One region of the Enterobacter sp. PL_is514 genome, then DNA from elsewhere that is predicted to be linked to it. Evidence: predicted binding sites of a transcription regulator. Region 1 holds the regulator's gene; the other holds the start of a gene.
What was found. The regulator PurR, encoded in region 1, represses purine synthesis genes. The targets are predictions, from matches to a motif close to CANGCAAACGTTTGCNTG.

Region 1 (3,114 bases):
CACGGTGCGTCAGCTGGAGGAGTGGCTGGCGGTTCCGCTGTTTGAGCGGCGCCATCGTGATGTGGAATTAACGCCCGCAGGGGCGTGGTTTTTGAAGGAAGGGCGTTCTGTTATCAAAAAAATGCAGATCACCCGCGAACAGTGTCAGCAGATCGCTAACGGCTGGCGGGGGCATCTTTCCATCGCGGTGGATAACATCGTTAAGCCGGAACGTACCCGGCAGATGATCGTCGATTTCTATCGTCATTTTTCAGATGTCGAGCTGCGGGTCTCGCAGGAGGTGTTCAACGGCGTCTGGGATGCGCTGGCGGACGGCAGGGCAGAGATGGCAATCGGGGCCACGCAGGCGATCCCGGTCGGGGGACGTTACGCCTTTCGCGATATGGGCATGCTGAGCTGGAAGTGCGTGGTGGCAAGCGATCATCCGCTGGCGGTGATGGAGGGGCCGCTCAGCGATGATACGCTGCGCAACTGGCCGTCGCTGGTGCTGGAGGATACCTCCCGTTCATTGCCGAAGCGTATCACCTGGCTTCTGGACAACCAGCGGCGGGTGGTGGCCCCTGACTGGGAATCGTCGGCGACGTGCCTCAGCGCCGGACTGTGCGTCGCGATGGTGCCCGTTCATTTCGCGCGTCCGCGCATCGATACCGGAGAGTGGGTTGAGCTGACGCTGGAGAATCCGTTCCCGGATGCGGCCTGCTGCCTGACCTGGCAGCAAAGTGATGTCTCGCCTGCGATGGCCTGGCTGCTGGATTATCTGGGAGACAGCGAAACGCTAAACCGGGAATGGTTACGGGAGCCAGCATAGCTGGCCCCGTAAAGCGATTAACGACGGTAGTCGCGGAACGGACCGTCCGCAACGGAACGGCGTTCGATAAGACGCGGGTGAACTTCAATGGACTGCGACTCTTCACGTTTGTTGACGATCCTGTCCATCAGCATATTGAAGGCCGTTTCGCCCAGCGAATCTTTCGGCTGGTGAATGGTGGTCAACGCTGGCGTGAAGAAACGCGCGTTACGCACGTTGTCATACCCGATCACGGAAATATCCTGCGGTACGCGCAGACCCAGCTCGTCGGCAGCGCAGAGCGCGCCCATAGCCATGATGTCACCCCCGCAGAAAACGGCGGTCGGACGGTGTGGCTGGGAGACGATCTGCTGCATTGCGCGGTAGCCCGACTCCGGCTCAAAGTCGCCCTGCACAATCCAGTTTTCCGGCACGTTGATCAGCGCTTCTTCCATCGCTTTCATAAAACCGGCCAGACGGCCCGCGCCGGTGTTGCGCTCCAGCGGACCGGGGATCACGCCAATCTCGCGGTGACCGCGTTCGATCAGATAACGACCGGCCATATAGCCGCCTTCAAAGGCATTATCGATAACGGAATCAGTGAAATCCGCGCGCGCTTCGCCCCAGTCCATGACCACCATGGGAATATGGCGATACTCTTCGAGCATCGACAGTACGGATTCCGGGTACTCGGAACACATTACCAGCAGGCCATCAACGCGCTTTTGCGCCATCATCGACAGGTAGGCACGCTGTTTTTCTATGCTGTTCCATGCGTTGCCCAGAATCAGGGTATAGCCTTTCTGGAAGCAGTTCTTCTCTACCGCTTCAATGATCTCGGCAAAATAGGCCGCTTCACTGCTGGTGGCCAGCAATCCAATGGATTTGGTGTGATTAACCTTGAGGCTGCGCGCAACCGCACTTGGCGAATAGTGCAGCTCTTTGATCGCTGCCCAGACGGCGTTGCGCGTCTCTTCCGCCACGAAGCGGGTTTTGTTAATTACATGTGATACGGTTGTAGTGGAAACGTTTGCGCGTTTTGCTACGTCTTTAATTGTTGCCATTAAATGTCACTCCAGACCATATCCTAAACTCCTGAAAAACTTGAAGGTAAACGTTTGCCTTCTCTCACCCTTATCACGCAATCTTGAATTGCGGCACGCCGGGAAAACGACACGGGACGTCAGGAGGGGGTCAATGGCCGGTACGCTAATAAATTTAGCGTGGAATTTTGTCCTATCTTGATGAAAAGGGGAAGAGGTAAAGTGTTTATCAGCCTAAATCCAGGAAGATTTTTGACGTAAATTATGCAAAAATGAGCAGGCTCACTTTTCGTGGGGGGATTAAAAGGAGAAAAATTGATGAGTTCCGATCTGAAGTTTTCGCTGTTCACCACCGTTATTGTGCTGGCTCTGATTGTCGCGGCCGGTCTGACGGCTGCGCTGCACTGATTTACGCGGAGGGAGAGCCTTCTCCCTCCCGATCGACCCGATTGTTACTTCTCTGGCAAAAATCTTTTGCCATTTTGTTAACTTCTCATTTTTTGTGATTGATGTCATGCTTTCCGCTTCTTTGTTCTGTGTCACCACATGACACGGCATCCGGAGTTGACGCATGAAAATCAATTTTCCCCTGCTGGCCCTGGCGATTGGCGCTTTTGGGATTGGCACCACTGAATTCTCCCCGATGGGGTTACTGCCCGTCATCGCCCGCGGCGTGGACGTCTCGATCCCTGCGGCAGGGATGTTAATCAGCGCCTATGCTATCGGCGTGATGGTGGGGGCGCCGCTGATGACGCTTCTCCTTTCGCACCGCGCGCGCCGCAATGCGCTGATTTTCCTGATGGCGATTTTCACCCTGGGTAACGTGCTTTCGGCCATTTCGCCGGACTACACCACGCTGATGCTGTCTCGTATTCTGACCAGCCTTAACCACGGCGCGTTCTTCGGGCTGGGATCGGTCGTGGCTGCCAGCGTGGTGCCAAAACATAAGCAGGCCAGCGCCGTAGCAACCATGTTTATGGGGCTAACGATTGCCAACATCGGCGGGGTGCCTGCGGCAACCTGGCTGGGGGAAGCGATCGGCTGGCGGATGTCCTTCCTGGCAACGGCCGGGCTGGGCGTGGTCGCGATGGTGGCGCTGTTCTTCTCCCTGCCGAAAGGCAGCGCGGGTGAACGTCCTGACGTGCGCAGAGAGCTGTCGGTGCTGGTGCGCCCGCAGGTCCTCTCCGCGCTGCTCACCACCGTGCTGGGGGCAGGGGCGATGTTTACCCTCTACACCTATATTTCACCGGTATTGCATGACATCACCCACGCAACGCCTCTCTT
Region 2 (3,114 bases), on a different contig from region 1:
TTGTTATACCATGGCTTCTGGCTCAGCAGCGGCAGGCGCTGCTTAACGTCTGACCAGCTGTCCGGGTTACCTTTCGTTTTGGCCGTCAACGCCCGCGCATCCAGCATATGTGCGTAGCCCATATTGTAGGCCGCCAGCGCGAACCAGATCCGCTCCTCTTCCGGCACCGTTTCCGGGACTTTGGCCATCATATCCTGCAGGTAGCGCGCGCCGCCGCTGATGCTCTGTTCCGCATCGGTACGGTCATTGACGCCCAGGCTCAGCGCGGTATTTTTGGTTAACATCATCAAACCACGTACGCCCGTGGGAGACGTGGCCTGGGTATCCCAGTGGGATTCCTGATACGAAATAGCCGCCAGCAATTTCCAGTCAATCTCCTGGGCGTATTTTTCGAACAGCGGCTGCAGATCTGGCAGGACGCTGTCTACCGCGCGCAGGAAGCTGCGGGTGTCAACGTAGTCAAAGTCGTCACCGTGACCGAGGTACTTCTCCTCCAGGCGCGCCAGGGTACCGTCTTCATTGATGGTGTTGAAGAAATCAAGCATCGCGGCAGAGAAGGTCTGATCGTCATCAAGCTGGCTAAACCAGGTCACAGGCTGCTCGTCGGTGACGTCCAGCGCCACGGCGATTTCAGGATGCACCCGCTGGAACAGGCTGATCGCGACCGAATCGGCGATGGTGTAGGGCACTTTCTGGTCTTTTACCTGCTCCAGCAGCTCCGTCGTGCCGAGTTTCGGATCCACAGTCCAGCTCAGGTCGGGATATTTCTTCTCCTTGAGCTCACGCAGATCGTCAATCACCACGTGGCCAGGCGCAATCGTCAGTTGCCGATCGTCAATCGAGGCCAGCGAACGCGGGCGCAGGCCCCCGACGCGGTAAACCAGCTGCTGCGAAACGGAGTAGTAGGTCGGGCCTGGCTGGTAGTTTTTGCTGCGCTCGCTGTTATACACCAGCCCGGCGGCAAGCATATCGGCATCGTCGTTATCGAGGTCGTCAAACAGCTGGTTGATATTCTGGCGGACGGTGATTTTAAGCTTCACGCCAAGATAATCGGCGAACTGTTGTGCCAGCTCGTAATCCAGACCAATGATTTTACCGTTGATGTCGCTGTAAATCAGCGGAGAGTTGAGGGTACTGACGCGCAATTCCCCCCGCTCCTGAATGGCGGCGATACGGTTTTCGGCTTTGCCGAACCAGGGGATGGAAGGCCAGAGGGCCACTGCCAGCAGCAACGTTACAATGCCGATGAGCAGATAATTAATCTTTAATTTTTTCAATTAGTTAATTCTCTGCGACGCCGGTTGCCTCAGTCTGCTGTAGCCATGTTAATCATAAGGTTTGCCATTGAATGAGCGGCATTTTGCGTAAACTTGCGCCACTTGGCAACCAATTAGAGAGACTGGTCACATCTATTGTTAAATCTCTGTGCAAATTTTATTTCGACGCAAACGGTTTCGTCGGCGCTCAGGATTCTCTATAATGACGCCCGTTTTCCCCCCTTGCGCACACTGTAAGCGCCCCGGCGCTTCGAAGACGAGAGACTTATGATGGAAATTCTGCGTGGTTCGCCTGCACTGTCTGCCTTCCGTATCACTAAACTGCTGGCACGTTTTCAGGCGGCCGACCTTCCGGTAAGCAATATTTACGCTGAGTATGTCCATTTTGCTGACCTGAATGCCCCCCTGAATGCAGAGGAGCGCGTACAGCTGGAACGCCTGCTCAAGTATGGCCCAAGTCTGAGCAGCCATACGCCAACCGGCAAACTGATCCTTGCGACGCCTCGTCCGGGCACCATCTCCCCCTGGTCTTCCAAAGCCACCGACATCGCCCACAACTGTGGCCTGAGCCAGATTAACCGTCTGGAACGCGGCGTGGCGTACTACGTGGAAGCCTCTACCCTTAGCGAAGCACAGTGGCAGGCGGTTGCGGCTGAACTGCACGATCGCATGATGGAGAGCGTATTTGCCTCTCTCGATGACGCGCAGAAGCTTTTCTCTCACCATCAGCCTGCGCCGGTACAGAGCGTAGACCTGCTGGGGCAGGGCCGTCAGGCGCTGATTGACGCCAACCTGCGTCTCGGCCTGGCGCTGGCAGAAGACGAAATCGACTACCTGCAGGATGCGTTTGTTAAGCTCAACCGTAACCCGAACGACATAGAACTCTATATGTTCGCGCAGGCAAACTCTGAGCACTGCCGCCACAAGATTTTCAACGCCGACTGGATTATTGACGGCGAACAGCAGCCAAAGTCGCTGTTCAAAATGATCAAAAACACCATGGAGCAAACCCCTGACCACGTGCTGTCTGCCTATAAAGACAACGCCGCGGTGATGGAAGGTTCCGAGGTGGGCCGCTTCTTCGCCGATCGCGAAGCAGGGCGCTATGACTTCCATCAGGAGCCCGCGCATATCCTGATGAAGGTTGAAACCCACAACCACCCGACCGCGATCTCCCCGTGGCCGGGTGCGGCGACCGGCTCCGGCGGTGAAATCCGCGACGAAGGGGCGACCGGTCGTGGTGCAAAACCAAAAGCGGGTCTGGTCGGTTTCTCCGTCTCCAACCTGCGTATCCCGGGCTTTGAACAGCCGTGGGAAGAAGATTTCGGCAAGCCAGAGCGCATTGTGACCGCGCTGGATATCATGACCGAAGGCCCGCTGGGCGGCGCGGCGTTTAACAACGAATTTGGTCGTCCGGCGCTGAACGGTTACTTCCGTACCTATGAAGAGAAAGTGGACAGCCACAACGGCGAAGAGCTGCGCGGCTACCACAAACCGATCATGCTGGCGGGCGGGATCGGCAACATCCGTGCCGATCACGTGCAGAAAGGCGAGATCGTCGTCGGCGCGAAGCTGATCGTGCTCGGCGGCCCGGCGATGAATATCGGTCTGGGCGGCGGAGCGGCCTCTTCTATGGCCTCCGGCCAGTCTGACGCGGATCTCGATTTCGCCTCCGTGCAGCGTGACAACCCTGAGATGGAGCGTCGCTGCCAGGAAGTGATCGACCGCTGCTGGCAGTTGGGCGACGCTAACCCGATCCTCTTCATCCACGACGTGGGCGCGGGCGGTCTGTCTAACGCCATGCCGGAGCTGGTGAGCGACGGCGGCCGCGGTGGTC

Region 2: a site for PurR is predicted at 1,442-1,459, ahead of purL (phosphoribosylformylglycinamidine synthase). Genes of this name have one in related genera too.

Annotation. Positions count from the first base shown of each region.
Region 1 is NZ_JBVPGN010000034.1:147,094-150,207, forward strand. Features, by position in the region: gene punR (DNA-binding transcriptional activator PunR) at 1-808, shown strand, start outside; gene purR (HTH-type transcriptional repressor PurR) at 826-1,851, opposite strand; gene cydH (cytochrome bd-I oxidase subunit CydH) at 2,149-2,238, shown strand; gene AC0TNG_RS16345 (MFS transporter) at 2,402-3,114, shown strand, end outside.
Region 2 is NZ_JBVPGN010000030.1:335,979-339,092, reverse strand. Features, by position in the region: gene mltF (membrane-bound lytic murein transglycosylase MltF) at 1-1,277, opposite strand, end outside; gene purL (phosphoribosylformylglycinamidine synthase) at 1,545-3,114, shown strand, end outside.